Regions from separate parts of the Alteromonas sp. S167 genome, predicted to be linked through region 1. Evidence: predicted binding sites of a transcription regulator. Region 1 holds the regulator's gene; each other region holds the start of a gene.
What was found. Region 1 encodes sigma-54, which starts transcription at its own class of promoters, with help from an activator protein. Its sites were predicted from a motif close to GTTGGCACGNNNNTNGNNT; they were not measured.
Positions count from the first base shown of each region.

Region 2: V7R35_RS11150 (BON domain-containing protein) is a predicted target of sigma-54. The motif match lies at 3,874-3,892, and genes of this name have one in related genera.
Region 3: dps (DNA starvation/stationary phase protection protein Dps) is a predicted target of sigma-54. The motif match lies at 1,751-1,769, and genes of this name have one in related genera.
Region 4: flgB (flagellar basal body rod protein FlgB) is a predicted target of sigma-54. The motif match lies at 2,151-2,169, and genes of this name have one in related genera.

Region 1 is NZ_JAZETR010000008.1:214,831-223,027, reverse strand. It holds gene lptA (lipopolysaccharide transport periplasmic protein LptA) at 1-441, shown strand, start outside; gene lptB (LPS export ABC transporter ATP-binding protein) at 444-1,169, shown strand; gene V7R35_RS13775 (RNA polymerase factor sigma-54) at 1,245-2,738, shown strand; gene hpf (ribosome hibernation promoting factor) at 2,768-3,055, shown strand; gene ptsN (PTS IIA-like nitrogen regulatory protein PtsN) at 3,069-3,512, shown strand; gene rapZ (RNase adapter RapZ) at 3,583-4,428, shown strand; gene V7R35_RS13755 (HPr family phosphocarrier protein) at 4,428-4,718, shown strand; gene mgtE (magnesium transporter) at 4,961-6,319, shown strand; gene V7R35_RS13745 (response regulator transcription factor) at 6,397-7,143, opposite strand; gene V7R35_RS13740 (spondin domain-containing protein) at 7,458-8,197, shown strand, end outside.
Region 2 is NZ_JAZETR010000006.1:176,518-184,714, forward strand. It holds gene V7R35_RS11135 (hypothetical protein) at 1-1,445, shown strand, start outside; gene V7R35_RS11140 (hypothetical protein) at 1,906-2,508, shown strand; gene V7R35_RS11145 (endonuclease/exonuclease/phosphatase family protein) at 2,488-3,462, opposite strand; gene V7R35_RS11150 (BON domain-containing protein) at 3,928-4,533, shown strand; gene V7R35_RS11155 (hypothetical protein) at 4,615-5,025, shown strand; gene pyk (pyruvate kinase) at 5,089-6,525, opposite strand; gene V7R35_RS11165 (MurR/RpiR family transcriptional regulator) at 6,887-7,738, opposite strand; gene zwf (glucose-6-phosphate dehydrogenase) at 8,023-8,197, shown strand, end outside.
Region 3 is NZ_JAZETR010000001.1:677,427-685,623, forward strand. It holds gene recN (DNA repair protein RecN) at 1-831, opposite strand, end outside; gene dps (DNA starvation/stationary phase protection protein Dps) at 1,169-1,678, opposite strand; gene nadK (NAD(+) kinase) at 1,941-2,816, opposite strand; gene V7R35_RS02970 (iron-containing alcohol dehydrogenase) at 3,012-4,169, shown strand; gene V7R35_RS02975 (3-hydroxybutyrate dehydrogenase) at 4,170-4,937, opposite strand; gene V7R35_RS02980 (extracellular catalytic domain type 2 short-chain-length polyhydroxyalkanoate depolymerase) at 4,956-6,008, opposite strand; gene V7R35_RS02985 (E22 family MetX-like putative esterase) at 6,011-7,267, opposite strand; gene V7R35_RS02990 (GntP family permease) at 7,410-8,197, opposite strand, start outside.
Region 4 is NZ_JAZETR010000001.1:261,604-269,800, reverse strand. It holds gene flgE (flagellar hook protein FlgE) at 1-456, opposite strand, end outside; gene V7R35_RS01080 (flagellar hook assembly protein FlgD) at 471-1,157, opposite strand; gene flgC (flagellar basal body rod protein FlgC) at 1,189-1,611, opposite strand; gene flgB (flagellar basal body rod protein FlgB) at 1,614-2,048, opposite strand; gene V7R35_RS01065 (CheR family methyltransferase) at 2,252-3,082, opposite strand; gene V7R35_RS01060 (chemotaxis protein CheV) at 3,098-4,027, opposite strand; gene flgA (flagellar basal body P-ring formation chaperone FlgA) at 4,230-4,946, shown strand; gene flgM (flagellar biosynthesis anti-sigma factor FlgM) at 5,049-5,381, shown strand; gene flgN (flagellar export chaperone FlgN) at 5,402-5,833, shown strand; gene V7R35_RS01040 (LPP20 family lipoprotein) at 5,929-6,390, opposite strand; gene V7R35_RS01035 (flagellar assembly protein T N-terminal domain-containing protein) at 6,672-7,853, shown strand.

The DNA.
Region 1 (8,197 bases):
CAGTTTGTCGATGGGAAAAACAAAACATCATTATTTAAGGATGATGTTCGAATCTCTCAGGGCTCGTTAGTTATTAATGCTGACGAAGTAGAAGTTATCGCCACTGACGGCGAAGGAAGAGAAGTTTTCGTCGCGAGAGGAAACCCTGCAAGCTACTCTCAGCAGCTTGAAGACGGTACGCCGGTTTCGGCAAAGGCGAATGAAATTCGTTATGAGGTAGTCAACCGCACTATTGCGCTAACGGGTAAAGCCGAACTTAAGCAAGATACCAGCATGGTGCAAGGCGATAACATTACTTTCGACATGATTACAGAGCAACTGCTTGCAACTGGCGGTGACGATACCGATGGTGATGGCAGAGTAACCACCGTATTTACACCTGAAACCATTCGAAAAGCAAAGTCTCAAGACGACAAAAAAGACAACGAAGGTAACGAATAGTTATGGCGACGTTAAGTGCAAAGAACCTTGCAAAAGCCTATAAAGCCAGACAAGTCGTGCGCGACGTTAGCTTATCGGTATCAACAGGGCAAATTGTTGGGCTATTGGGTCCGAATGGCGCTGGTAAGACCACTACATTTTATATGATTGTCGGCCTTGTTCCGCTAGACAAAGGCAAAATTGAAATAGACGACAATGAGCTTACTCACCAACCTATGCATGAACGTGCACGCCGCGGAATTGGCTACCTCCCGCAGGAAGCGTCTATTTTTAGAAAGCTTACTGTGCATGAAAATATCATGGCTATTTTACAAACGCGTAAAGATTTAAATTCACAACAACAAGAAGAAGAAGCCGACGCACTACTTGATGAATTTAATATTAACCATATACGTAATAGTGCGGGGATGAGTTTGTCGGGCGGTGAAAGACGTCGTGTTGAAATAGCGCGAGCGCTGGCGGCGAAACCACAGTTTATTTTGCTAGACGAACCATTTGCTGGTGTTGATCCTATATCAGTTAATGATATAAAGAAGATCATTCAACATCTTCGTGATAGAGGCATAGGCATTCTTATCACCGATCATAACGTACGAGAAACATTGGATGTTTGTGAGAAAGCGTACATTGTGAGTCATGGCGAATTAATTGCGCAGGGAACCGCAGAACAGGTTTTAAGTAATCAAAAAGTTAGGGATGTATACCTAGGCGAACAATTCAGGCTATAGTTAAAGTAACCGGATTGTCATTTTTTCAGTTTCGCTCTTGGTGTATTCAATTTAAAGTATTTAAATAAGACGTAGATGAAACCATCTTTACAGCTAAAATTTAGCCAACAACTTACCATGACACCTCAGCTTCAGCAGGCTATCAAACTGCTGCAGCTTTCTACGCTTGACCTTCAACAGGAAATTCAAGAAGCGCTGGACTCTAATCCGCTTTTAGAAGTTGAAGAAGGCAACGACGAACCTCAAGGTGAAAAGAACAACATCGACAACGACGACAGTGGCGATGTTCAACCTACGGCTTCAAGCGATACGTTAGAAGCCGGAGATGCGCTTGAAAAGAACGATTTACCAGACGAACTTCCCATAGACAGCACGTGGGATGAATACTACTCGGCCTCTTCTGCGCCCGCGCCTGGCCCAGCCAGTGATGACGAACAAATTTTTCAGGGCGAAACTACCGAAGACATTCAAGAACACTTGCTGTGGCAGATGCGTTTAACCCCTTTCTCTGATACCGACAGAGCCATTGCCATGGCAATCATCGACTCTATTGATGAGTCGGGTTATCTAACCGTGTCACTTGAAGATATTCTAGAAGCGGTCAACGCTGAGGAAGTGTTAGACGAAGACAGCGATGAGCTAATTGAAATGGATGAAGTAGAGTGCGTGTTAAAACGTATTCAAATGTTCGACCCCATTGGTTCTGGCTCACGTTCTCCACAAGAGTGCCTTATGGTGCAGCTACGTCAGTTCTCTGAGGACACACCGTGGCTTGCTGAAGCCAAGCAGCTTATTGAAGAATATTCAGACCTTCTTAGCAGTAAAGACTACCGTACGCTCATGCGTAAAAGCCGTTTGAAAGAAGATCAGCTTCGCGAAGCAATGCGCTTGCTGCAAACCTTGAATCCTCGCCCTGGTAGTGCTTTAGTTACTAAAGAACCCGAATACGTTATTCCAGACGTATCGGTTACCAAAAAGAACGGGCGCTGGGTGGTAGAGCTAAACCCTGATAGCCTGCCAAAACTTAGCGTTAATCAACAATATGCTGCAATGAGTCGTCGTGCAAAAAACAGTAGCGACTCGCAGTTTATTCGCTCACACATGCAAGAAGCCAAATGGTTTATCAAAAGCCTAGAGTCGCGTAACGACACCTTAATGAAGGTTGCTAATTGTATTGTGCAGCAACAGATGGGCTTTTTTGAGCATGGCCCAGAAATGATGAAACCAATGGTTCTCAATGATGTCGCAGAAATGGTAGATATGCACGAATCCACTATTTCACGCGTCACCACGCAAAAGTATATGCATACGCCTCGCGGTATATTCGAATTGAAGTATTTCTTCTCGAGCCACGTAGCAACCGAGTCGGGTGGTGAGTGTTCATCTACAGCGATACGTGCATTGATCAAGAAGTTAGTGGCAGCTGAAAAACCTAGCAAGCCGCTAAGTGATAGCAAGATTGCTTCATTGTTGGCCGAACAAGGCATTAAAGTTGCCCGGCGAACAATAGCAAAATACCGGGAATCGTTATCGATCCCGCCGTCGAACCAACGCAAAAGCCTTATTTAACGGGCTACATAATATAAGGAAGACGAAATATGCAAATCAACCTTACTGGTCATCATGTCGAAATCACCGACTCTTTGCGTAATTATGTCGATACGAAGTTCAGCAAACTTGAACGTCACTTTGATCACATTTCTAATGTGCATGTCATCCTGAACGTTGAAAAATTAAATCAAAAAGCCGAAGCGACAGTTCACTTAAGTGGCGCTGAAGTATTCGCATCCTCAGAAAATACCGACATGTATGCGGCGATTGACAGCATGGTTGATAAGCTCGACCGGCAGGTAATCAAGCATAAGGAAAAACTCAAAAAACATTAGTAGTTAATTAAGTATGGATATACAAGCCATCGTAAGTTTGGACCGCACCGAGTGTGCGGTTCAATGTAATAGTAAAAAGCGTATTCTAGAAATCATTGCCGACATTGCGGCTAAAAATAATGAGAATATAGACGGCGCTACTGTATTAAACAGCCTAATGTCGCGAGAGCGTATGGGGAGCACCGGCATTGGAAACGGTATCGCCCTTCCCCATGGACGCTTAGCTGGTCTTGATAGAGTTATTGCAATTGTGGTAACCAGTACACCAGCAATCGATTTTGATGCTATTGATGAAAAGCCGGTAGATATCTTTTTTGCACTTTTGGTACCAGAAGAACAAACCGAAGGGCACCTACAAACGCTAGCCACCGTAGCTGGCAAGCTGAACAATAAAGACACCGTAAAAGCAATAAGACGCGCAACCACCAGCGACGATATAATAAAAGCGCTGGGCTAACGTCGTAAGAGATATGATCTCACTGCAATAAGCAGTGCGTGCTTAAGATTTTAATAAAGGGAGAGGCAAGGTGAAGCTGATTATTATCAGTGGTCGTTCAGGCTCAGGGAAATCGGTCGCACTGCGAGCGTTAGAGGATTTAGGGTACTATTGCGTAGACAATATTCCCGTGAACTTACTGCCTACCCTAACCCACACTGTGGTTGATGAATATGACCAAGTGGCAGTAAGCATTGACGTTCGAAACCTACCTAAAAACCCCAATGAATTGGTAGAAATACTCGACTATCTACCTAGCTCGTGGTCGATGACTATTGTGTATATCGATGCCAGTGATGACGTTTTGGTAAAGCGTTTCAGCGAGACACGTCGGTTGCACCCGCTTGCTAAACTTAACAAATCGCTTTCAGAGGCCATTCAAGCCGAGTCGGCACTACTTGCCCCCATCGTTGAACGTGCAGACCTGTATTTAGATACCGACAAACTTACTATTCACCAGCTTGCCGAATTAATTCGCGAGCGTATTTTGGGTAAGAAGAGTTCAAGGTTGGTATTGGTGTTTGAATCATTTGGTTTCAAGCACGGCATCCCCAAAGACGCTGACTATGTATTCGATGCGCGGTTCTTACCTAACCCACACTGGGAACCAGATTTAAAACACCTAACTGGCTTAGATGCACCGGTAGAAGTGTTCTTAGGCTCTCAGCCAGTTGTTACTAAGTTTATCTGGCAAATACAAAACCTTATCACCACATGGTTACCTCATTTAGAGCGAAACAACCGAAGCTATGTAACAGTAGCTATTGGATGCACTGGCGGCCAGCATCGCTCGGTTTATATTGCACAAAGCCTGTCGAAGACCTTCAGTGAAATTCACCCAGATGTACAAATACGTCATAGGGAGTTGAACCAGTAATGAGTAATGGAAAAGTAGGTTCTATCGAAAAAACAATGACCATTGTCAACAAGCTTGGATTGCATGCACGCGCAGCTACCCAGCTTGTGCAGTTGGCCAATCAGTTCGACGCTAAAATTGTACTGAAAAAAGAAGACAAAGAAGCCGATGCTAACAGTGTTTTAGGGCTAATGATGCTTGAAAGCCATCAAGGTGAGCAGGTAACTGTGGTGGTAGATGGTGATGATGCACCAGCAGCCATGGCGGCTATTGAGCAACTTATTGCAGGAAAGTTTAACGAAGAAGAGTAAGTGCATTTGGCTAAATAGCGTTAGTACTATTTAGCATTTACTTTTTAACTCTCGTGGTTAACCCCCTGTATTGGCGAAATATTCGTCATTCGGTCATAATAAATACGTAATCGGTGTTTTAATTATGACAGCACAACAGCAAGTACGATATTCTTATCATAATACCTAATCTCAATGCAGCATTGCATATTGGGTTCTAGCGTTACTCTTAAACCTGTTTAGCTTGGTAGGACTCGCTATTTATGGCAGAAGCTCTCGTCTCTAAATACGTACAAACCCAACTTCGTGCACTAAATGGCGCACTGAACAATGGTCAGTTTGTTTCTGTACGTAAGCTTTTGCTTGAACTTCCCCCTTCAGATGTAGCTCACATTCTTGAGTCTAGCCCTAGCCGCACCCGTGATGAGCTATGGGAATTGATAGACGGCGATTTTCATGGCGATATCTTAGAAGAGCTTTCTGACGATGTAAGAAACGGTATTATTACCAAGATGCTGCCTGCCAACGTGGTTGACGCTCTTGAAGAGATGGATACCGATGACCTGGCAGAAACCTTAAGCAGCCTACCAGAGCCAGTACTTGCCGACATTCTTGATTCAATGGATGCGCAAGACCGCCTACGCGCGGAACAAGCCCTTTCATATGGTGAAGAAACCGCCGGTTTCATTATGAATACCGACACCATAACGCTGCGTCCAGACGTTACTATAGATGTTGTACTTCGCTACATTCGCCTTAAAGGTGAGTTGCCAGAAAATACCGATACCTTTTATGTGGTAAATCGCACCGATAACTTGGTAGGTATTGTACCTGTGACCCGTTTATTAACTGCCGATACCGACGAAAGAGTGTCGGACATTATGGACGAAGAATCGGAAGCGATACCGGTGCATATGCCAGATGACGAAGTGGCAAGCTTGTTCGAACGTTACAATTGGTTGTCGGCGCCTGTCGTGGATGAAAACAATCGATTGGTGGGCCGAATTACCATTGATGACGTGGTAGATATTATTCGTGAAGACGCAGAGCACTCAATGATGAGTATGGCCGGTCTTGATGATGACGAAGATACGTTCGCCCCGGTTATGCAGAGTACTAAACGCCGTTCGGTTTGGCTGGCAGTGAATCTTGTGACTGCACTAATGGCAGCGATGGTAAGCGATTTGTTTGAAGCAACGCTTAGTCAGCTAGCTGTTTTGGCTATATTAAACACCATAGTGCCGAGTATGGGTGGCGTTGCCGGTAATCAAACCTTAACCTTAGTTATTCGCGGTATGGCACTTGGGCACGTTAATGCTAGCAACAGCCGATGGTTGATAACAAAAGAGCTGTCTATTGGTTTCTTAAACGGTGCTATTTGGGCTGTGCTTATTGCTTCTGTTATTGCGCTGTGGAAGCAAGATTATATGCTAGGGGTTATTATTGCTTTTGCCATGTTGGTAAACATGATTGCCGCGGGGCTAGCGGGTGCTACCCTACCTATGATTATGAAGCGCCTTAAAATAGACCCAGCGCTGGCAGGTAGCGTTATACTTACTACCATTACTGATGTTGTGGGAATTTTCGCATTCCTTGGTACAGCCACACTATTTTTGATCTAAGCGCAGTTGATAGAACACGCGAGCCTAAGCGCTGATGGCTTTTCACTCGCTGAGGGCTCTTCACTCGCTAGGGGCTTCTAAGCGCTAAGGGCTTTGCCCACAAATCCCTCAACATTAAGCTTATAACCCACACCCCATACTGTTTGCACTAGCTGTCCGCCGTTTAACGGTACAGACACATTATCTAGTTTGTTACGCAAACGGTTAATGTGTGTATTTACCGTATGCTCATAACCTTCATGATTGTATCCCCACACGGCAGTAAGTAACTGGTTACGAGAAAACACTTGATTAGGATGACGACAGAAGTAATCAAGAAGGGCGAACTCTCTTGCCGTAAGCGACAGTGTATGACCGCCTAAAGTAACGCTATGATAACGATGATCTACCTTTAATGGTCCTATTTCTATACTGTCATCACCAGCATTCAGCGCAGTGCCATTATCAACCGACGGCATACTTCTGCGCATATGCGAGCGAATTCGTGCTATAAAAACCCGCTCATTAAAAGGGCCTTGGAGGTAGTCGTCCACTCCTGCTTCAAAATAATCTGCTTCATCAGCAGGCATTGGTATATCAGCATCAACTCTACCCTCGACAGACATTACCCAACAGTCTGGGTTGTTACTAACCAATGAGCGAATACGTGACAAACACGATTGATCAGCATGAGATTGCACAATAACCAGAGAGTAATGCTGAGCAGATAACAGTGACATAGCCGACTGGTAGTTCGACACAACGTCGTGAAGAAAAGCGTGCTCGCTTAAGCACTGAGTAATTGTTTGCTGAAACTGATTATCGCTATAGATAACGAGGATCATGAGGCGCTCCATTTTGCCGCTTAAAAAACTAGACCGTAGCGCTGAAAAATATATTTCACTTTAATTAAAAGAATTTATAAAAAGCTTTTACTCAATTTTTATGTGCTTCCTCGCTTCTTCTATTCCCTCTCTTACATCCCTGACCTTTTTTCCCTGCTCTTATCCTTGCCTCTTTTCTTACCCTTCTCCTTATTATGAGTTCGTACTTTTTCAGACAAAAATCTGTGTTTATTTTGTGATACTTCTGTGATGAATTGCCGTTTTTGCTGACCTACATTTTTAAGCGCTTATAAATCACATCAGGGTATAACAAAATGAAATTCACTAAATTAGCTAGCGCATTGCTGCTTTCAATGGCGGCAGTATCAGCAACTCAGGCGGTTACGCTTGATGTCGAAATTACAAACTTAACGCAGGCGCAAAGCTTTACGCCAAGGCTTGTAATTGCACACGACAATACCGTTGACGCATTTGAAGTAGGCCAGCCTGCATCGTCTGCATTAGCGTGGTTAGCTGAAGCAGGGGTAATTGATGATGCACAAAATGCCGATTCTAGCGGCGCGAACTTCGAAGCTGCACTAGGCCCGGTAGACACCGACAATGGGTCGAATACCTGGCACCGTTTTGGCGGTCTTCTAGCGCCTAAAGCGACCTTGAGCTACGACTTCGACACCATGGATAAACCGTTGCTGTCGGTACTTGCCATGCTTATTCCAACGAATGATGCTTTTGTGGGCATGGATAGTGTAGAAATACCTACAGAGCCGGGAACATACACTTACTACCTGAATGCGTACGATGCTGGTACTGAGCTAAATGATGAGCTTAACAGTGCACGTACCGATGTGGTTGAAGCAGGCACTGGAAACGCGCTAGGCGGGTATGGCTTACCTGGCGTTGCAGGCGGCGGTGCACCTACGCGCATTGTTGATTTAGGTACAGGCGGCACAGGCGTAGGCGCACAGTTTGTGAATGGTGAGGTAGAAGACGGTGAAGACGGTCCTGTTCACATACATCGAAATGCACTAGGCGATACAGACAATGCGGCTGGCGC
Region 2 (8,197 bases), on a different contig from region 1:
TTCAAGGAAACTACGAGTTTTCTGATGTGGGGTTAACCAACAGCTGGAAAAACTTGTTCATTGATAGAACGGCACTTATTGCTGGTATAGACGATGCCACCATTAAAAAGTATGTCGAGCAAGATAACTACAGTGAATCGTTTGGGGCTGTATCAGAAGGTGCCGAACCTCAGAGTACTCGGTCACAGGATCAGAACACTAACGCGGCACAGCCAAAAAATACTTGGCTTCCGGACTACATGCAGATAAAGAATTTAAGTGCTGCCGAAGACGCTTTTGACGAAGCGGGCATGGCAAAAGATGGCAGCAAATGGGTGGCGTACAATTATAAACCCTTTCCAAGCACATTTTGGCCAACGAACGGCTCTACCGGCGACGCAATGATTCGTTTGCCAGCAAACTTTCAACAGATTGATGGAAGCTACGATCGCACTATTTACATGCTGAATTTAAGTTTGGTAGAAATGGCGCTTAAAAATATTGAAAGCCTTACCGTTGCGCCTGTTAACGAAAAGCGTTTGCGTATTGATATTAATAAAGATGGTGAACTCAACGAGCATGAGACTGAATTAGTTCGTATGTCGCATTATCTTGGTGATGCGAGCAACAACGAACTTGCGCATATGCTGTATCCTGAAGGCACGGAGTTTTTGCATACCGTACGCTATGTGGGCGTTGACGATGATGGAAATATTTACAATGCGCCGCGAATGAAAGAAGTGCGTTATATGAAAAAGCACATGTTTCGAACGCGCGAGAGCCTAGCGTCGGCTTATTATGCTGAAGCAAAAGACAAGCATTTTGAGAAGCTACCGCAAACACGCTACTTAGGCGAGCAGGGCATTGATAACGGGTTTGGATGGACTATTAATGGTTTCATTGAAGATGAGACAGGTGCGCTTCGTCCACAGCATGATCAAGAACTGGCGTTCTGTAATGGCTGTCACAAATCTGTGGGTGCTACCTTCGACCAAACGTTTTCGTTTGCGCGCAAAGTACCAGGCCAAGAAGGGTGGGGTTATATTGACCTACACAGCATGGAAGATGTGCCAAATATTAATGAAGAGCAGGGCGAATTCTTAACGTATATGCAGCGTGTAGGTGGCGGCGATGAGTTCCGTCAAAACGGCGAAATGCTGGCTAAGTGGTTTAATGATAATGGCATGGTAAATAAAGAAGCACTTCGCAACGCGAAGTCTGTTTACGATATTATTACGCCAAGCCCTGAACGCGCGTTTGCTTTAAACAAAGCGTATCTAACCATTGTAAAAGAGCAAAGTTATTTGTTCGGACGCGATGCCACACTAACAAAGGCGACAAACGTGCTAAGTATTATTGATGCACAGCAGCCGCCTTTGAAACCTGAGCATCGTTTTAAATGGGATATGCGTCTAAATTGGGACAGAGCAGCGCCTGAGGCAGTCGCAAAGACGAACGAGCAGTAACCCTTTGTTCATCTACTTTTGAAATCAATATCAGCGTATACCAAAAATCATTGGTATGCGCTTTTTTGGTTTGTATTTCTTTTTGATACCGAGGAAATTAGAAAAAACGACGAAGTTTAATCGACGCATCTTGTTTTTTAATCGTCTGTCTTACGTATACAAAGCACTGTAAAAGAACCACTATGGTTACTACGCTTTCCATGATAACGCCCTATTTTATAATTTATAACTGTGTTGGCGGTGCCTCCGCACCTAGGTCTGTTTCAATTTAGCAATAGCGGTGCCTGTTTTGCTTTGTCATTTAAAAACAATTGCTTAAGATTCTTTGTCGTGGTTTTTGTTTGTGAGTTTAGTAGTGGTTCGTGAAAAACTGTCTGTAGGCTTAGAAACTTTTACATAACGGTTTGTAGCTCGATAGAAAATGTTCCTTTGTGCAAAGGAAGGTGGTCGCCTGACTACCTTGAACTTTGATACACTTCACACCATGCAACACTTCCAACAGAAGCAGCGCCACAAGTGCTTATTAAACGAGATAAAAACAAACATGTTAGAAATTCGTCATTACAATAAATCAACGATACAGCAAGTAGATGTGCTAAGCGGAATATCACCGACATTACTAAAGCGTGTTTTCGTTGGGTGGTTAGTGTTTGCTTTTATCGTTGAAATTATCGTTTTTACGGCGCCTCAGCTTAGTGAAACGTTTGTTAATGTAACTACCGCGTCGCTTATTTTGTTTACAGTACTATTGTGGTTTCAAAGCAGAATGGCTGAAGGATGGCCGTCAATTATTCACGACAACGGAATGATTGGTGTTGTGGTAGAGCCAACATCGCGCGAGTTTTTGTGCGCCAGCGTCGATATTATTGAGTCCATTGAACCCACTATTGTAAAACCCAATAAAAAAGCGGTTCAGGTAAACCTTATTCAATCGCAGTTAACAGACAGTGATAAAGAACAGCTTGAAAAAGCGGTTTGGCCCAGAGAGTCACAACTTATAGGGTTAAGTCATTTTGCTGAACCCTCTGACGTATGCGCTGAACTAACTAGATTTCAGCGCTAATTGAGTGAGCAGCGGGAAGTGATCTGAGCCAATGTCGCTCAGTCTGGTAATTTGTATTAGTTCAAAATGGTCTGAATGAAATACATGGTCTAAGGGCCATTTCACTAGAGGGTAGTGGGCGTGAAAGGTGTTGAAAAATCCGCGTCCGATGCGCGGATCTTTAAGCCCACTTATCTTTTTAAAATGACGCGTGGTAGGCGACCAAGCAACATCATTTAAATCGCCAGCAACAATGACAGGCCCGCACTCTTCATCTACTGCTTTGCCAACAATGTGTAGCTCTATATCTCTTGGCTTAGCGTAAGTGTTCTCGGTAGGGCTAGGTGGTTTGGGGTGCACAAACCATAGTGTTATTTGTTTTCCATCAATCGTGGTTTTTACTTCAATAGATGGCACGTCATTTTCCACTAAAAAATGCAGCGTTGCATTAGTTAACTTATGCTTACTATACACATGCATGCCGTATAAATTATCAAGCGGGCATGCTTTACAGTAGGGATATTTATTTTCAAGCGGTTTTAGTCCGCTTTCCCACTTTTCGTTCGACTCTAAAGTAACCAAGAAGTCGGGAGAGGTGTCTTGTACGTGTGAGATCAATTTATCGAAGTCGTCATTTGGCATATATACGTTGCTAGATAGAATGCTTAATGTTGAGTTAGCACTTTCTTTTGGTATTCGCTTTACCTCTTTTTTATAAAGTGGCGTGTAGGGCACTATCCATATGCACTGATATATAAAGGACATGACTAAACTACATGCAAGCAGCAAAGATACAGAAGACAACTCAGCAAATAGGGTATATGCAAGATAGCCGCAAAGGATTGCTAGCATCAATGCCGTTATTTGCAGCCTGGGGAATTCCCACATACGCACCAACCAATGGGATGAGGGAAGATGTGGGGCGAGAGTTAGTAAAGTAAGTACAATCGATGTTACGTTTAGCACAATTTCCATATTACCAACTCCTTTATTTTCACAAGCTTGTAAGCCAAAAGCACTACCTTAAACAAGAATAACACTACGCACAGCTTCTTATTAAACACTGCTTCTTAAGGTCGAAAACCACTTTTCCACTTCTGCTAAGTGATTTTCTACGCTTTAAAACCGTTAAAGTTCAGCGATGTGAAGTGCGGCTTTATCACTACTTAACGACGCTAAGTGTTTTATCACAGCATTATTTCACTTCTCTTTAAGCCCAACATTTCCGTCGTTCAAGGTTTTCTCCATTGCATACATTCCTACGCACTGGTTCAAGGAAATTGTGCTGAGTAAAAAATTCTCAAAACAACGCAAAAGTTTCAAATGATTAAATATGAAATATGTGTAGGGTTGTTGTTAGTTTCTTTTAAATCAATGGGTTATGAGTTTGGCAGGCTTCTGGCATGAGTTACATCGAAGTTTCGACAAAGGAGAAATGTTATGAAACGTACACTACTTTCAATGATTGTTGCTACATCTTTAACAACTGCTGCTTATGCAGGTGATATGAACACAGACAACAAGTGGGAGAAAGGTGCCAAAGACGCATGGATTGATGGCAAAGCAGAAGCTACGCTGTTGTTCAATGGTAACCTAGATTCGTTCGATATTAACACTGACGTAGATAACGGCAACGTAATTCTAACGGGTAAAGTTGAAAACTCGGTAGATAAAAAGCTGGCTGAAGAGCTGGTGGCAAATATCGATGGCGTGAAGTCGGTAGATAACAAGCTGACCATCGTCGAGAACCGAAAAGACATGTCTGAAGATTCAATGTCAGATGACATGAAAACAGCCTACGACAAAAGCACTAGTGAACTGACTGACGCAAAAATTGCGACAGTAATTAAGACACGCCTGTTGATGGATACTGACATTTCAGGTTTCGATATCGACGTAGATGTTGAAGCGGGTAATGTAACACTGACCGGTGATGTTGATTCTGACGCTGAGCGTGACCTTGTAATTGCTATTGCAAAAGGTGCATCTGACGTGAAAGACGTAGAAGATAACCTGCGTGTAGTAACAGAAACAGCGATGAACTAAGCGAAAGCGTTATTCATCATTTAAGGGGCTTCGGCCCCTTTTTCCCTTTTTTTATTATCAGCTTCGTTCAAGGATAGAGAAATGACTTTTTTACGCTGGATATACTCAGGTTTGGTAGTGTCGATTCTACTTGTGATCGTAGGTGTTTTCGGTAACGGCATGTTTTCAGTTGGTCAAGCAAGCGCAGAAGATAAAGCGCACTCCTACAGCCAAGATATAAAAGGCTTCGAGCAAAGATATTCATTGGCCAAATTTGACCTAAAAAGAAAGTCACACCTTTTAAGAAAAATGCGAATGGAATACTTTATCGCCCAGGCAAAACAAGCCGATATTCGAGGCTGGGAAAGCAAACGCGAACGTCTTTTGGAGCGCGCTGATAACGTACTAAGACATCATTTGTCGCAGTACGCCTACGAAGACAACAGCGTATTGCAAGCGTCAAGCATTGATACTTCAGAAAGTTCAGTTGATAGCGCTATCGCAGCTGACTAGATAAAAAAAGCGAAGTATTGGATAAACCAAGACTTCGCTTCATGCTTTTAGTGTGTTGAAGACTTATTCAACATCAACAATTTTAAGCGTGTTTGTTGCACCTACTTTTTCCATTTCATCGCCGTACGTCAGTATTATGCTGTCGCCGCTTTTCACTAGGCCCTTTTCTTTTAACGATGCTATAACATCGTATTTCAAGCGGCCAGGTTCACTTTGCGACGAGTCGAAATACACTGGTTTTACGCCACGGCAAAGGGCCATTGTATTAAGCGTAGACTCATGACGCGACATCGCGATAATTGGTAGCGACGTGGTTATACGCGACATCAATGTTGGTGTGCTGCCACTTTCTGTAAGGCCAACAATCGCTTTCACGCTAGGTAAGTGGTTGGCTGCATAAACAGCAGATAGCGCAATAGACTCGCTAGTGGATGAGAACTGCTCATCCATACGATGCTTAGATATTTTTACACTTGGGTGAGTTTCGGCACCTTCGCAAACACGCGCCATAGCCGCTACGGTTTCAATAGGGTAGTTACCCGCAGCAGTTTCTGCTGAAAGCATTACGGCGTCAGTGCCATCAAGTACCGCGTTCGCAACATCCATTACTTCAGCACGGGTAGGCATTGGGCTGTCGATCATCGACTCCATCATTTGTGTTGCAGTAATAACCACTTTGTTTAGCTGGCGCGAACGAGCAATAAGTTTCTTTTGAACACCCACAAGCTCTGCATCGCCAATTTCAACACCAAGATCACCACGCGCAACCATCACAGCGTCAGACGCTTTAATGATATCAGTCATGGCCTCATCAGACGCTACCGTTTCTGCACGCTCAACCTTGGCACAGATTTTTGCATAGCAACCTGCCGCTTGCGCTAGTTCTCGAGCATATTCTAAATCAGCACCACTGCGCGGGAATGATACCGCAAGGTAGTCAACGCCAATTTTTGCCGCTGTCTTAATGTCTTCTTTATCTTTGTCTGTTAGCGCGTCTGCTGACAAGCCGCCACCTTGACGATTGATGCCTTTGTTGTTTGAAAGTTTGCCGCCAACGGTAACTTCAGTAATGACTTTACGGCCTTCAACGCCAGTTACTTTTAACTGAATACGCCCATCATCAAGTAACAGAATGTCACCAGCAGACACATCGTCTGGCAATGCTTTATAGTCGATACCTACGCGTTCGATGGTACCTTCGTCACGGCCTAGTTCAGCGTCTAGAACGAATGTGGCACCAATCTCTAACTTAACAGCACCTTCTGCAAAGCGGGCAACACGGATCTTAGGGCCTTGAAGGTCGCCAAGAATAGCTACGTACTTACCTAAGTTCTTCGCTGCTTGACGTACACGTTTTGCACGCTCGATATGATCTTCAGCTTGTCCGTGAGAGAAATTCATGCGCACCGTGTTTGCACCCGCGGCAATAAGCGCTTGAATTTTTTCTAGTGAATCGGTGGCTGGACCTAAGGTGGCAAGAATTTTCGTTCTTCTAATCATGGGATTCCGTCGCTGTTTTGTAGTTAGCAATAACAAAAGGAGATAGGTTGCAGTGAATGATACTGCTTCCTGTAATCGCTTTACGTAATTTTATTACAGAATAGTAGTTGAATTTGACAAAAATGTGAATGAAAGATAGAAATTCTCCCAACTGGCTTGACCAGTTGGGTAAGGAATTCTGTACATTCTGTTTAACATAGCACCGCATTGAGCGGTTTTTCTTCTTCATGATGCAAACCAGCATAAAAAAGTGAGTAGCACTTATTAGCACTACAGATGAACGAATATTACAAAAAAAAGGGCAGATACCGAGGTATATGCCCTTTTCGTTTATTCAAGATCATCTATTAAAACGTGATGATCATTCGTTACGTTTTTCGTAGCGTGAGCCACGAAGCGTGTCTTTCACACGCTTCAAGTTTTCTCTAAACTTATTACCGCGGCGAAGTGTGAAGCCCGTTGCCAAAACGTCGATAAGCGTTAGCTGTGCAATACGCGATGCCATTGGCATGTACATGTCGGTGTCTTCAGGTACTTCTAGCGACAGCACATAGCTGCATTCTTGCGCTAATGGACTATCAGCAGAAGTAATGCCTACTACAGTCGCATCATTCATGCGCGCAATTTGTGCTATTTCTACAAGGCTTTTCGTGCGGCCTGTATGGCTAATTAATACCACCACGTCACCGTCAGAACAGTTCATGCAGCTCATTCGCTGCATCAAAATGTCTTCAAAGTACACAACAGGTACGTTGAAACGGAAAAACTTATTCAGCGCATCGTGGGCAACCGATGCTGAAGCACCAAGACCAAAAAATGAAATCTTTTGCGCTTGGGTAAGTAGGTCGACTACGCGATTTACTACATTCACATCAACCGACTGCCTTGCTACTTCCAAAGACGCCATGGTCGATTCAAATATCTTATTGGTGTATTCGTCAGGACTGTCGTTCTCATCAACGTGACGGTTAACGTATGGCGTACCGTTAGCAAGGCTTTGTGCCAAGTGCAGTTTAAAGTCGGGGAAACCTTTAGTATCTAAACGTCTGCAAAAGCGGTTAACTGTGGGCTCGCTTACATCCGACATTTTAGCGAGGGTTGCTATACTCGAATGAATGGCAGTTTGTGGGTTTGCAAGAATAACCTCAGCCACTTTCTTTTCAGACTTACTGAATGCAGCTTTACTTTGTGTAATTTTTTCTAAAATGTTCATACGGATATAGCAAATATTCGGCATATGTTGTTGTAAGGTACATTGGTTATAGTACCCAATGTGACGGCAGTGACAAGAAAAATGTAATTTTTTGACATTTTTTATTGCTGTGGCCAATGTAAATCAGGGTAAACTGAAGGAAAATAGAAAGAATCGAATCCTGTAGTTGGTTCAAGTTGTAATTTTACTACATTTGGTGTTAACTATACGGTAAAAATAGTCGAGGGTGTTGTAAATAACTGTACAATACACCGCGCATACATACATTTAAAAGGTCGACGAATATGGTATTGGATAATTCCTACGAGCCCTGTGATTTTGTACTTTTCGGTACGCTGGGCGATCTTTCACGACGCAAGTTATTGCCTTCATTATACCAGCTTGAAAAAGCCAACCTAATGCATCCAGACACCACCATAGTGGGTGTTGCTCGCCAAGACATGTCTTTAGAAGACTATA
Region 3 (8,197 bases), on a different contig from region 1:
AGAGGCTTCGTTTAGAAGGCTTATAATTGGCGTTAAGCTTGCGTCGTGGGCTTCTAGTTCACCTAATCGCTCAATACTATTTTGAATGACTGCTAGCGCATTCCCCTCGTCGTTTTCATACAGGTTGTAAACGCTGGTTTGAGCTTGTTCAAGTAAGCTTTGCCCATTACTTAGGCGCTTGTGTTCTACTTCAAGCTCTTCAAACTCACCCTCTTCAATAGCAAATTCATCTAGTTCTTGTACTTGATAAGTTAATAGCTGAAGTCTGTCTTCTCGTTGTTGAGCTTGTTCTTTTAACGATTGCAGCATACGCTGCTTTTCTTTCCAGTTTGAATATGCGTGTTCAACGCTATCTATTTGACTGGTGTGTTTTGCGTAGGTATCAAGAAGCGAGCGTTGATGGTCTTCTTTCAATAATTGCAGATGCGTATTTTGGCCATGAATAGCCAACAAATATTGACCAAGCCCTTTAAGCTGTTGCAGCGAGGCGGGAACACCATTAATAAAGGCTTTTGAGCGGCCTTCTTTTGACACTACGCGTCGAACAAAGCAGCTATTTTCGTCTTCATCTGATGTAAGTTCATGTTCATCGAGGTATGTTTTCGCAGCCGAATTACCTGAAAGCGAAAAATGCGCGATTATTTCAGCTTTTGCTGCACCTTTTCTTACGGCATTGGCGTCGGCGCGCTCTCCAAGGCACAGACTTAATGCGTCTATTGCAATTGATTTACCAGCACCAGTTTCACCGGTAATGGCCGTTAAACCATTTTCTAGCTGAACAGACAGCTGCTTTACAACGGCAAAATTAGAAATTGATAAATGCGCCAACATAAGTACACCTTCAAAATAAACATGATGATATATACAGTACGTGTAAATATATACAGTATTTTTTGTGTGTAAAGTGAAGATTGAAATTAAAAAGAGTTACAAGCGAGGTGATAGCGTTAAGTTGCTGATATTAAGCGTTTAAAATTTTTTATGCTCAACGTCTGCTGATTAAATTTTTTTCGTTTTAAGCATTAACGCGTTAAACAGTACTGTTCAACACTGTACAGCATTTTCGTTTCGTGTGGTAAAAAGGATTAAGTATTTTCTTAAATGGAAAAATCATAAAAAAGGAGAGGGCAATCCTCTCCTTTTCAACAATTCAAAGACCTTTAAGCATTTATTGCTGTAGTTCACCGTCGCTCGATTCAATGTGTGCACGCACAAACCATTGAAATTGTTCTAAATCAGCTAGCTGGCCTGTAATCATATCCTCAGATACAGCGTCTAGCTCGCCTACTGTTTCAATAGCAGAACGGTGATCGCCATTTACGCCATCATATACCGCATCCAACGCCTTCAGATGGTCCATTACCAAACCTTTACCAATGCTGTAGTCATCCCAGCTTCGGCTCTCTACAATCGCTTTTGGTGTGCCTTTTGGTACGCCACCTAATGTTGCAATACGTTCGGCAATGGTGTCTGTCATATCACGCACCGCATCAACTTGTGGATCTAACATTTCATGTACACCGATGAAATTTGGACCCACTACATTCCAGTGAATGTGTTTCAATGTTAATTGTAAGTCCAGCAATGCAGTTAAACGCTTCTCCAATACCTCAATGGTTTTCGCAGCCGCATCGTTATCCATACCTGGTGCTGTAAATTTGATATTGGTATTACTCATGACATCTCCTGATTATCTAGTGTAAAAGTGTTAAAGCCGCTGTAAACACGACCAAACTCGATATAGAAGATGTTGCAACGCGTGTGCCGACAATACCGTTTTTTATAAGCTCATGAAACGCATGGAAAAAACACGAAAGGTTAAAAAATCGCTATTTTTCAATACGCTAAAGGTGAGTAAAAGGTACAGGGGCATGTAAGAAATGCAGAGCGCTACCGTCTATCGTGGTTTCGATAACAAACGAAGCGCGTTTCAATTTGAATTAATATAATTTACTGCCCCAGCCCAGCTTTTTACGTAACACGTTAAAGTAACTGTATCCCTTAGGGTGAACAAGGTGCAGCTTGTCGGCGCTTTTGTTAATTCTTATTTCATCACCGGGAAGCACTGGAAGGACAATATGGCTGTCGCAGCTCACCTGTAGTGAATCGCTGTTTACTTTAGACACCTTCATCGATACCTGGCTATCGGCATCAACCACAATTGGGCGGCTGCTTAGTGTGTGGGGAAACATAGGTACCAGTGTTAACGCATCTAATTTGGGCATTATTATTGGCCCGCCAGCAGATAGAGAATAAGCCGTGGAGCCTGTTGGCGTAGCAACAATAAGACCGTCGCTACGCTGACTGAAAACAAACTGATCGTCGATGTAAATTTCAAACTCCATCATGTGTGCTACTTTGCCATGATGCAGAACCACTTCGTTCATTGCGGAATTATTACTTTTAAGTTTCTCGTGTCGATACACTTCCACTTCTAGTAAGAAACGCTTTTCTACTACGCAGTCACCGGTGAATATTAGGTCTAATTGTTGAACAATCTCGTCGGGATGAATATCGGTTAGAAAGCCCAGGTTGCCTCGGTTAACACCAACAACGTGAATATCGAAGCGCGCAAGCACGCGTGCTGCTCCCAACATACTTCCGTCGCCACCTACAACAACCGCTAAGTCGGCTTCTTTGCCTATGGTCACTAAGTTGCAGCTTCGAAAGTTGTCTGTTTCGAGTTCTTCTGCAATACATTCTTCTACCAATAATGTACACCCTTTGGCCAGTAGATATTCTGCAAGAATATTTAGACTGTCGTGGGTGGCGGCGTGTTGAGGTTTTCCAATTAAAGCAACGGTTTGATAGGGCATGGAACGCAACTATCCTTTCATTTCCAATGTTCGGACAGTAGCACAGGTTTTTTGCAAAATAAAAGCGTTTAGCGTGCAATTACGCGTATTAATGACGTCTTATTTTCTTTATTTATTTCATTGGCGAGTAAATAAACGATACTGTAACAAGAAATATCAACTGTGCTTTCAGGCGTTAAATTCAAGGAGTTGTTTATGTCACATCATATTTTGCTGCCAAGGATGATGGAAATCGGGAAGGGCGCAAGTGAAAAAGTGTCTGACATACTTGCAAGCCTTGATTGTAGCAAGCCGCTTATTGTCACAGATAAAATGATGGTTGAGCTTGGTTACGCTGAAAAAATAACAACACAGCTTGCGGACATTGGAATAGTGGCTGATGTTTTTGCCGACACGGTTCCCGAGCCTACGGTGTCTTCAATTGAGTCTGGCGTATCTATGGTGCGGGAAAACGAGTACGACTGCATTGTTGCGCTTGGTGGGGGCAGTCCTATTGATAGCGCTAAAGCGATTTCCATACTCGGGAAATACGGTGGTCAAATGCGTGACTACAAATTTCCAACCGTTACTGATGTAGCTGGATTACCTATTATTGCAATACCTACTACAGCCGGTACTGGGTCAGAAGTTACGCGCTTTACTATTATTACCGATGAAAAAACAAGTGAGAAAATGCTGTGTGTAGGGCGTGGTTTTATGCCAACCGCGGCACTGGTCGATTACACGTTAACGCAAAGTTTACCTCAACGCGTTACTGCCGATACTGGCATAGATGCACTAACACACGCTATTGAGGCGTTTGTAAGCAAAAAAGCGAACCTTTACAGTGATGCACAAGCCTTGTCAGCTATGGCGCTTATAGCCCCAAATTTGCGCACTGTCTTCGTAGATGGAAATAACGAGCAGGCACGAGAAGCGATGATGTTGGGTTCTACTTTAGCAGGTATTGCATTTTCCAATGCATCTGTTGCACTTGTACACGGTATGAGTAGGCCTATTGGTGCAGCGTTTCATGTGCCTCACGGGTTATCAAACGCCATGTTGCTTCCCGCTGTTACTGCGTTTTCGTTGCCAAGTGCAACAACTCGATATGCTATGTGTGCACGAGCGATGGGTGTCGCTTCTCAAGCCGACGCCGACGATGTTGCAAATGAAAAACTGCTGCAAGAGCTAAACGCACTAAATGCTGATCTGCAGGTTCCCACACCTGCAGATTTTGGAATAGATAAGGCTGCCTTTTTTGCCATTGTAGATACTATGGCTGAACAAGCTTTAGCATCGGGTTCGCCAGGCAATAATCCTCGCGTGCCAACGGCGGATGAAATCGTCTCTATTTACACATCGTTGTGGTGATTAACGCGCAGTCCAACCACCATCTAGGATCATGGTTTGTCCTGTAATGTTTCTCGCACTGTTTGACATCAAAAACGCTGCCGTATCTGCCAGTTCTTCAACGCTGATAAACTGCTTTTTAGGCATGGGCTCAAGCATTATCTTGTTAACCACATCCTCTTCGGTAAGGTTGTTTTCTTTTGCTTGCGCAGCTATTTGCTGCTCAACTAAGGGCGTTTTCACGTAGGCGGGGCACAGTGTATTAATAGTAACGTCACAGTCGCCCGTTTCTAATGCTACGGTTTTTGAAAAGCCAAGAAGCCCGTGTTTTGCTGCAACATACGCCGATTTATAGGGCGATGCTACCACAGAATGAATAGAGCCCACGTTTATTATCCGCCCAAAATTTTGCGCACGCATTGCAGGCAAAAATGCTTGAGTAAGAAGGGCAGGGCCAACTAACATAATGTTGATCAGTTGCTGCCATTTTTGTGGGGGAAAGTCCTCTAGCTTGGCAACATGTTGGATACCCGCATTGTTTATAAGAACATCTACGCTAAGCACGCCCAACGCTTCGGGCAACATTGCAACTTGTTCGGCGTCGCAAACGTCAACGGCAATGGCACTGGCCGAGCCATCAAACTGCGCTAGTTTAGCCGCAGCCTCTTGGGCTGCTTGTTCATTAATATCGGCAATAATTACGTGATGCCCCTGTTTAGCCATCGCTTCTGCAATTCCAAAGCCAATACCACTAGCACCGCCAGTAATAAAAACGGTTCTTTTATTCATTATTCGTCTCTTACCAAATTAATTGGCTTTCTTGTGCGAAAGCGCTGCACTGTCGCTTGCAAGATAATGCACCATGCTTGTTACCGCTTTTACTTGCGACCCTTCTCTGTTGGCGTAGTCGGGTGACGCGTATCCCCACCAGTCCCAACAACCTTGAGGGTTAAGCGGCATAAATAAAGACTTTTTCGTTTGCGGATAAAGTACAACTATTGCGTTGTCGTCAGCCCATTCATTAATGCCAGTTTGAGTAACGTAGGCATCTCCAACCGTTTCTGCATACTGGTTGCATCCATGAAAGCTGATGTGTACGCGACATTCGTCTCCCTCAGCGCAAGACGCCGGAACATATACAAACCCTTCACTGGCAAGTGTTTTGGCGCTGTCGCCTGCAATCGCTTGCTGATCAAGTGAATGCACTGTACCGCTAAGTGCATCGTCTGGCGTTTTAAGGCCATCAATTAGATGGTTAAGCATGTCGCCAGCGGCGTCATAATCACAGTTTCCAATAAACGGGCTTTCCGATTTCATACAGTTAACGCCGTTGTTTTGGGTTGGAAATACATGAGCGATGGGTTTGTCGTTTATGTACTTAACATTTTGAGTGTCTGTCCACGTTAGGTATTGTTCGTGGAGCTTGTCGGAAACGTCACCAATAACGCGGTTGTCTTGTGTACCGTGAAATAGCCATACTTTTGCATTCTTTAAATTATCAAGAGACGCAATTTTGCCTTGTTCTTCGTATTTTTTGGCAGTTTGCGCAAGTTCTGTCGCTGATGTGTCACCTTCTACCTTGTTCACGCATTGGGCAAGTGCTGTTGTGATATCACCTTTTGCACAAAAATACGGGCCAGCTGCAAGTACGCCTGCGCCTTTCACCCAGTCGCTGTGCGCGATGTGAAATTGCGTTGCCATATATCCGCCAGAAGAAAGGCCTGATACTGTGACGTTGGTTAAATTCAGGTTTAACGCCATTTTACTTTCATCATGGCTATCTGCAGTGCAGACGTTCGTGGTAAATAGCGCACCAAGTGCAACTACACATGCTGCTGAAAGTCTATTTCGTTTTGTCATAATTAGTCCTTTTCTAAAAACGTTTTTATGGCTGCCGCTTGCGCGCTAATGTTTGAAACGCCTTCAAGGTGTCCAAGGTTGCCGTCGAGTTCTAGGTAATGTGTATCGTTGCCCAGTTCATTAAGTTGCTTGTGCGCTTCTTGCGATAAATAGGGCATTAGTAGCAAGTCTGAATTAGACGGAATAAAAAGGGTTTTCGCTTTGATGTTCGATAAACCCGCTGTAAGTGAGCCTTGATGACCTGCGATAAAAAGCTGGCATGCTCTAACCAAATACAATAGATGATTTGCATCCATTTTTGCGCTTCGCGCTTCGGCGCGTTTTCTTAACCACGCCACGATTGCAGGCTCGTTGTTGATGTGCGCAAGCGCGCTGGTATCTTCAGCTTGAAGCTTACTTCCTTGCAGATTAAAAAACGCAGGAGTAAGTGCGTTTTGAGTTATCAGCATTAACGATGCCACTAAGCCTGAGGTAGGTGCCGAGGCGTCATAGTAATCACCGTTATTAAAGTGTGTGTCCAGCTTAATAGGCGTTGCCCAATGTTCAAGTGCGCTGGTGGTCCATGCATCACTTTGCGCGCTTCCTATCACTGATATCATGCGCTCCACCCAATCTGGATATGCTGCTGCCCAGTCGATCGCTTGCATTGACCCCATCGATGGGCCCACAACAGCATGAAGTTTGGTTATGCCTAAGCTTTCTAGTAAGGCTTTTTGTACGTTTACAAAATCACGAATGGTGACCACCGGAAAGCTTAAACCGTAGGGCTTCCCTGTATCCGGATTAATGCTAGCAGGTCCTGTCGTAATTACGCGTTCGTCAAACGCATTCAAATTAGCCAGTGTATCGACAGACACTACATAGAATTTGTTGGTATCAATGGCTTTTCCTCGCCCTATAATACTGTCCCAATAGCCCGGCGATGCATCATCTGGTGAGTATTTTCCTGCGGCATGCGAAGAGCCAGAAAAATAATGGGTAACTAACACCACATTGTCTTTATTGGTAGACAGCGTGCCGTAAGCTTCCCAACCCACTTTTACTTGCTTGATGGTTTGTCCGCCAAAGGTCGTAAAGCTATCCAAGCTAAATGTACGCTTTTTAACTAGCATGCTGCTATGTTCATTAACTGCTTGGGCGGTAAGTTCAGCCGCCACAAGTGTAGTAGAAGGCGGCAGGCCATCGCTTGCTAGAGCCAACAGTGGCTGCCCAAGAACACTCGCAATAACACCTGCAAGCAACACAACACACTTCAACATGCGGTTCTTATTTCTATCTCTATAAAAGATTGAGCGCTGCTGGCTGTTACATGCGTTTGTGGACGTCGTCATACATTGAAACCTATTATAATTTAGCATCTTGCATAATCTGCTGTTCAGTATTCATTGGTTTAGCCACTGGCTATAAAATACTAAATAAACCAATGGCCATGGCTAATCCAATAAGCGGTACAACCACGGTTAATGCGCCCACAGCCCAATACGCAGCCTGGTGGGTTTCATGGCAAATGGCGCGAATGGTGGTAACCACATAGCCATTATGGGGCAATGAATCTAGCGCGCCGGATGATATAGAAACTATACGATGTAGCTGGTCAGGCTCAACGCCTTGATCTAGGTAATGAGGCGCTACTAAGGGCAGAGCAATGGCTTGTCCGCCAGAGGCACTTCCCGTCAATCCTGCAATTACACTCACGGCTATGGCTGCGCCAATAAGTTCGTTGCCTGGAATTTGTGTCATCAAGGCTACCGTGCTTTGAAAAGCTTCAGTATTTTTGGCGATTGAACCAAAACCTACCACCGCTGCGGTATTGCCGATAGCAATTAAAGCGCCTGTTGTACCGGCATTTATGGCTAAGGGTAAGCTGTTAAAGTGTTTGAAATTGATTGCCAGCAAACAAAGCACACCGCCGCCAAGTGCCAAAATTAAGGCTAACTGCGCTAGCGATTCGTGGAAGAAAAATGAGATAAGCAAAACCACTACAAGAGGAAGAATTCCTGTCATTGGGTGAGGTAATGCACGTTCTCGAATTTCAGGGTCGCTGTCGCGCGCCTCGAACACTTCACCATTATTCACCGCTTTACGAATCATTTTAGCAAGCCACCAATAGCCAAATACGGCCATGAATACGGCAACTATTAAGCTTACTTCCCATGCGGCAAAAGGCGATGTGCCCAAATATTTAATAG
Region 4 (8,197 bases), on a different contig from region 1:
TGAGTCGGGAATACGCACTGGTACTGTTGTGCTCAGTGCTACCGAAGAACTTGTACCATCACTGTTCACAGGAAACCCCATTAGGTTGTCACCGTTGCTGTTAACAACAAAGTTATCACTATCCAGTTTAAACTGGCCTGCACGTGTAAAAGAAAAGTCTCGGGACGTAATTTCGGGTATTGTAGTAAAGAAACCATTGCCTGTAATCGCTAAGTCAAGCGCTGTGTTGGTAAACTGTAGGCTACCTTGAGAAAATTGCTGTGCAACTTCCTGTGTTAGAACACCATCACCTACTTTAGTTTTACCACCAGATAACAATGATGCAGCATATACATCACCGAATTCTGCGCGTGATTCCTTAAAGCCAACCGTATTTACGTTTGCGATGTTGTTGGCGGTTACATCCAAATCTTTTTGTGCGGCTGAAACGCCACTCAGTGCAATATTAAAAGACATTATTGATTCTCCTACTAACTGCCGATTTGAATGACGTCATCAAGATTGATACTGACATCACCATCCAAATTCAAAATTACGCCTTGGCTGCTTCCAGCCAAACTTACACTTCCAACGTGGCGATTAATGGCGGTGTTTAACTGCACCCCTTCACCATTAAGCTCCGCGTTAGCATTTACTACATATTCACCTGGCGGCATGGCATTGCCGAATTTGTCTTTGCCATCCCATTCAAACTCAATATTACCGGCCGCCTGCGTGCCTGCATCAATGGTCTTAATCACCTCACCAAACTGGTTCTCGATGGTGATTGTCATGTTCTGTACTGTCTTGTCGTTAACAATAACACCCGAAATACCGTCGCCTTCAGCAGCTTGATAACCCACATTGCCCTGAACCAAAACGTTTTGCCCAATAAGACTAGACGCCTGCAGTGCTTGGTTAGACGTCATCGACGTCGCAAATGCCTCAAACTTTTCGTTCAAGTTAGAGATACCGTCTGCCATGGTAAATGAGGTCATCTGGGCAACCATCTGGTCGTTATCTACCGGCTTAGTCGGATCCTGGTTGGCAAGCTGCTCGGTCAGCATCGCAAAGAAATCTTCCTGCGTAAGTTGCTGCTCGGTGCCATCTGCAACTTTTACGGTTTCTTCTTGCCAGTAAAGGTCGTTGTTTAAACCGGTGTTATTTATCGTGTTCACTGATATTTCCTCACATTAACCAAGCGGCAGATTATTGCCCTTGACCAAGTTGCAACACTCGACGGAATATACGTTTGGTAGTGTCGGCTACCTGCACGTTAGTTTCGTATGCTTTTGATGCAGACATCATGTTTGCCATTTCTTCGACAATATTCACATTTGGCTTATAAATGTAACCATCTGCGTCAGCCATAGGGTTATTAGGCGAATACTCAACTTGAAGAGGCGCGTCACTCTCAACAATGCCTCTAACTTGGACCCCTGTGCCTTTGGACTGGTTATGCATCGCATCTTGAAGCGCTGTCGCAAATACAGGATGACGAGCTCGATAAGTTTCATCGTAACTACTGCTCACAGAGTTTGCGTTAGCAATGTTACTTGCCGTGGTATTAAGGCGAACGTTTTCCGCTTCCATACCTGTGCTTGAGATTGACATAACATTAAATAGGCCCATGATTACTGTCCTCCTGAGCTGAGCGCTTTTTTCATACCCTTGACCTTACCGTTAATAAATTCAAGGGTGGCTTGGTAACGCAAACCATTGTCTAGAAACCGATTTCTTTCTGCTTGTACTTCTACCGTATTACCATCGCCAGTATCTGGCTGTGTGGGTACGCGGTACTGCATGTCAAAATTTGCCGCTACCGACGCAGAATTGCCGCTCATATGGCGATCGTTGGTTTTAACTAAACCGCCAGCACTCCGAGAAGGAGCTCCGCCTGCGCTATCACGCATTGCCGACTGCATTGCCTTATTGAAATCGATGTCTTTTGCTTTGTATCCGGGGGTGTTGGCGTTAGCTAAATTGCCCGCAATCACTTCCATGCGCTCGGTTCTTATCTTAAGCGCAGACTCGTGGAAGCCGACCAATTTATCAAGATTTATAGCCATAATGATGACCCCTGCATAACGTAATTAATGTTCAGTTACTGCTGCCATACATAGTTTTTTATGCTGACTGGAAGTTTTCCATACAGTAAGTACAAGGATTCATAGCAAGGCAGATGCCAAAATGTTTTTTGACGGAAATTTAAAAGGGATGCAGGTGAGTCTGAAATACAAAAAAGCTTTATATTTCAGACCATTTAAGTAAATTACTTTTTTTGATAGTACAAGCCAGGGCTGCACTTAACCATGCTGTAGGAGTTACTCGCGGCACTGATAGATTCTGATGCGCCAAGGAAAAGTACACCGTGACTTTGCAGCTGTCCGGCAATTTGTTGCAGTATGCGCTGCTTTACTTCTGGCGAGAAGTAAATAAGCACATTACGGCAAAATACAATATCGAAACGTCCGAGTGCGGCATAGCTTGAAAGTAGGTTTAAGCTTCGAAAGCTCACCATTTTTCTTACTTCAGGTTTCACCTGCATAGCGCCCTCGTCGTTTTTTTGAAAAAACATTTCCCGTCGTCCAGCTGACAAGCCTCGCGCTAATGAAAGCTCATCGTAGATACCTAACTCACATTTTTTAAGCATTTCAGAAGAAAGGTCTGTTGCAACTATTTCAACGCCAGAGCGAAGTGTACCTGGACGCTGGCGCTGAAATTCAAGCACCGACATAGCAATAGAGTACGGTTCTTGACCAGACGAGCATGCTGCACTCCAAATTCGAATCTTTCTATTCTGCGACGCTAGGCTGGGTAACAGCTCTTTTACCAGTAGGTCGAACGGATAGTTGTCACGAAACCAAAGGGTTTCGTTAGTGGTCATTGCGTCAATTACATCTTGCAGAAGGTTGCGGTCAAAGCCTCTTACCACAACACTTATTAATTCATCTGCAGATTCGTATTTGTGTTTATACAGGAGTGAGGCAAGGCGACTTCGTACTAGATATTGCTTGCTGTCGCCAAGCACGATGCCGCATTGCTTTTCGAGAAATTCTCGAAATTTTAGGTAGCTTTCTGGCGATACTTCTTTATTGGCCAATCGCATTATGCTCCGTTATTCACATTCAGTCATCAACCACTTTTGAACCGCAGTTGCCAGTTCATCTGGGTGGAATTTAGCGATAAAGTCGTCAGCCCCCACTTTTTGAACCATTGCTTGGTTGAATACACCGCTTAATGACGTATGCAATACAACATGCAGTTTCTGAAGCTCAGGGGTATTTTTAATTTCTGCAGTTAAGGTATAGCCGTCCATTTCAGGCATTTCAATGTCAGAAACCAAAACACCCACACGATTCGTGACGTCACCGTACTCCTCAGCGATCTCTTTTAAACGATTCAAGGCTTCTAAACCGTTTTTAGCCAATTCCATTTCGAGCCCAAGCGCAGTAAGTGCCTTTTTAACTTGGTTGCGCGCAACAGCGCTGTCGTCGGCAATAAATATAATTTTATTCTCTTGGCCTTCTGTGGTCAGGCTATCAGCTACATCATTGCTCACTTCCGCATTAAGAGGAGATATTTCGTTAAGGATCTTCTCAACGTCCAAAATTTCAATTAGCTCGTTTTCAACTTCGGTGACTGCAGTAAGGTAACTCGCTCTACCTGTGCCTTGAGGTGGAGGCATAATAGCATCCCAGTTGGTATTGATAATGCGCTCTACCGCACCAACTAAAAACCCTTGTACCGAACGATTGTATTCGGCAATCACAATAAAAGCGTTTTTAAGATCTTCTATTTTTTTGCCTCGGGTTGCCATGCTAAGGTCGATAACCGATATTGTTTGACCACGAATGTGCGCTACGCCACGCACCAAAGGATTTAATTTAGGCATTGCGGTTAGAGGTGGGCATTGCAGTACTTCTCGTACCTTAAACACGTTTATTCCAAAACGCTGACGCCCATTGAGTCTAAACAGCAATAGCTCCAAGCGATTCTGACCAACGAGCTGTGTACGCTGGTTTACTGAATCTAAAATCCCCGACATAAGTCACCTCTAAATAATACTGGGCACGATCATTGCCTCTTATGTTAAAGATAGACAATATCACTAAATTTTTGCAGGTTAAACGACAGAAAAATGACGCTTTGTTGGTTATCGGCCAAACAGAGTGTTACTTAAGCGCGTTTGCTGCGTTGAGATTATTAAGCATAGTCAATAACTCACTAACTGAACACGAAAAATTACGATGAAACAAACAAATATTCGCCTACATTTCAATATAGCTAAATTTTGGGCTGTGTCAGCGCTGTTGTTTATTTCAGCAACCGCGACGGCATCGACTTCACAACACGCCGAAGTGGAGGAAGGAGCCAAACAATATTTACTATCGCAGCTTGATGAAGCGTCCGGCAACACCGACCTTGATGTATCAATAGTGGAAATTGATGAACGAATAAATATACCCAACTGCCCTACCGGATTTCAGTACAATGCGTCAGAAGAAGCACTGGCTCAATCATATATCTCTGTAAGAGTAAGCTGTCGAAACAACGACTGGTACTTGTTTACTAGTGGCCAGGTGACTAGGACAAAAGAAATAGTGGTGCTACAAGGTGCCGTCAGCCCTGGTACCGTGCTCACATCTTCAAATTTAACGCTTGCTAAAATTGATGTTAAGCGACTACGCCACACCGCATTTAGTGACATCGATAGTGTGGTAGGTGCCCGCATGAAGCGCAGAGCAACCAACGGACAAGCAGTACAAGCTAATATGCTATGTTTTATCTGTAAGGGCGATCGCATTACTATTACCGCTGAAGTTGCAGGAATGAGAGTAAAAACAGCAGGAATTGCCCAACAGGACGGTGTTGTAGGCGACAGTATCAAGGTTATTAACGCCAGTAGCCAGAAAGCGGTAGTAGCAAGAGTCGCCAGTTCGGAAGAAGTCGTGATACACTTGTGATTGAGGCTCTCAATACGTTCCTTTTTGTTGAGAAAAAGGCTAAAGAAAAAGGCTCTGCGGCCGATACATCTTACAGAGGCAAAAAGGTAGTGAGGAATTAATATGGCAATTAACAATATAAACAATGGGTTACCTAAAACCCCTGTTGATAATGGTAAGGTTGCTCAGCAAAATCAAACGCAGCAATCTCAGCAGCAAACGTCTGCACAAAATGCAGCGGCTGCTCCTGCAGCACCACGTCAAGATTCAGTTTCATTGACGCAATCTGCACAACAGTTAAATCAGGTTCAGAAAAAAGGCTCTGAAGCGCCAGTAAACCAAGAAAAGGTTGATCGCCTTAAAAAAGCGATTCAAAGCGGCGAGTATCGAGTAAATCCAGAGGTTTTAGCGAATAAAATAGCAAAATTGGAATCTGAGATTTTTAGTTCAAAGTAATTCACTGTTAAGGACACTGTGTGACGTCACAAACATCATCTGTTTCAGAGCTTTTAAAAAGACAGGTTGAACACCTTTCTACTCTTGCTGCAGTGCTTGAGAAAGAGCTGCAGCTTATTAGCTCACGTGAAGCAGAGCCATTGATGAAACTGCTTGATGACAAAACTCAGTTGTTAGAAGTTATACAGAAAACTGACGTTGAAATTGAAAAAGCTATTAGCGCTCAAGGCAGTATGCAAGCTGAAGACGACGCGCTGATGGAGCAAGCCAAATCACTGTTAGACGACTGCAAGTATCGCACTCAAGTTAATCAAAAAGCCGTTGAGCAAGGACAGCTACGCCTCACACATTTGCGGAATTTGATGATGGAAGTGCGAGCAAAAGAGTCGCTGACTTATGACAAAAAAGGCAAACCTAAAGGTGGAACTTTAGGTTCTGGGGTAAGCGCCTAAACGTGGTCGTGATTTAAGGCGTTCAGCGTTAAACGCCCACCTGATGGGCGTTTTTTGATTCTACGTGCTACAACCTATTAACTAAACATTACTTGTTAGTAATACTTAACTTCCCTGACCCTTCTTGGCTTTGCAGTAGTTAAATACAAATCATATACCTGCTTCATATCTAACGATAGTTCGGTAACATACGTGTCATCACCTACAGGGTAAGCTTTCACAACTTTCGCACCACGAATAACACCTTCTACTGATGCTCTTAGGGTTTCGCTTTCAACAACCAGGCTGGATAACGCCTGATCGCCCTGTAGCTTCTGACCATAAACCTGTTCAGCAAGCTCTCTGTAAGCATCAAGCTTGGACGCTTTCATCGCCATAATGCGTTTTATACTGTCGCTTTCTCCTCGCTGAGACATTATAGGCGCATAGCCTATTGCCGTGAGCGTTGGGTAAGTGTCGGGCTCGATGGTTTCATACTCGACATGTTTGTCGATTATCCCGCAGCCGGTTATTCCCAAAACGACGGCAATCGCTGCAAACCTGCACACAGAGCGCATGCGCGAAAAAATTGGTAACGACATAAGGTTACTCCTTACAAAGCACTGAGGCCTTTAACTGTTTCCTTTACAAAGAAACGGCGTTTAATTTGACTTTATAAAAGTAAGCAAGAAGTAAGCCCGTTTGTTTTAAGCCAGCTTTAGTCCAGCTCTCGTTTACTTTTTCATGGCGCTTTTCTGGCACTGTTCTGGCATAGCTTGTTAACGAAATTCAATATGACACTTGCTTTATATTTTAAAAGCCTGTGACAAAGCACAAACTAGTTACGCAGAGGTGCCCTGTGCTACATGCTAAATCTATGCTTTATATCGCTTCCATGATGAAAATGATGGCGCTAACTTGCCTACTTTTCTTAAACGGAGGGCAAAGCCATGCCGCTTGGTTCGAGGCAAAGGGGCAGGCGAAGGTTATTGATGGCAATAGAGCCCAAGCAAAACGCGTAGCGACTGAAGAAGCGCTAAAACAAGCCATGCTATTTGCTGGCGCCTCTATTCAGAGCGTGCATACGCTTACTAACGGTCTATTAGAAAACGAGGAAATGACCATTCGCTCAACAGGTGAAGTTGAACGTCTTGAACTTATCGACGAAGTGTATAGCGATGGTATGGTAACGGTAAGTGTAAGAGCCGACATCTTTCCAAAAATGAAAACCTGTAGCGCGCAAAATGATGAAAAACACTTTTCTAGCACCCATTTTCTTGTGCGTAACCGCCAACAGTTAGCGCAAGGCAGCATTACCCATTTTGACGAGGCGGTAACTCAACGTTTTGCAGAAACAATGCGCCTGAACACGCAGTCAATGAAAATGACTCACATTGCACCGCATACCGCTAAATTCAAAAACGAGTTTACTGATGAGAATGTAAGAACACTGTCGACACTTAGCAATACACAGTTCGTGGTGGTCGGCACCATTGATGATTTAAGTATTACTACAGAAGCACCTTCCGTGTTTTTGCCTTGGGCAAACGGTGAATCCATGCGTAATTTTCGTATTACGCTGAGGGTTTATGATGGCGTTAGCGGTGGACAGTTGTTTAGCAACACCTATCAAAATGAAGCACCTTGGGAATTCGATCGTTTTGAAATAGTAGATGAATTTTCTGCAATGTTCTGGCGCACGCAATATGGTAAAGCCATCGATAAAACACTTCAAACAGCAATACTCGACATCCAAGAAACGGTGGCCTGTCAGCCAGTAACAGGGCGCGTTCTAGGCGTTACTTATGACAAAGTGTCAGTATCACTTGGGCGAGATAACGGCATTGATATAAACGACGAGTTGTTCTTGTATCAAGCGAAAGAGCTGACTGACAGCCGGGGACGTAAGTACCTACAGTACAAGCTCTATCCCGGAACGTTCGTAGTAAAAACTGCTTATGCAAAATCTTCTACGCTTGTCAGTAAGGAAGAGGGAATCATTGCAAATATTCAAGAGCAGGACTTTGTTGTTAAAAAATAGTCGGGCTAGAGCGTGCTGACCTTCTCGGTACGTTTTTGCAGCAAAGTGTTTAGCATTTAGACAAGGAAGTGTACACGTAATGTAGCTATCTACATCAGTGTGCACAGACGCAGGATAAATGCTAAACAATTGCTGCCTGAAAGGTTCATCCAAGCGAGTCTCATGCTGCTTTTCTCGTTGCTAATTTGGAATAACCAAACCACGCAACTCGTTCATTGCCTGAAACTCGCTTGGAATGAACAAAAAGAGTACCGAAAGGGTCAACACGCTCTAAATACCCTCCAAAATGATAATTGGTTTTCCCTGTTTGGCGTGCTATACGTATAAAAAAGTGTTAAATGAGT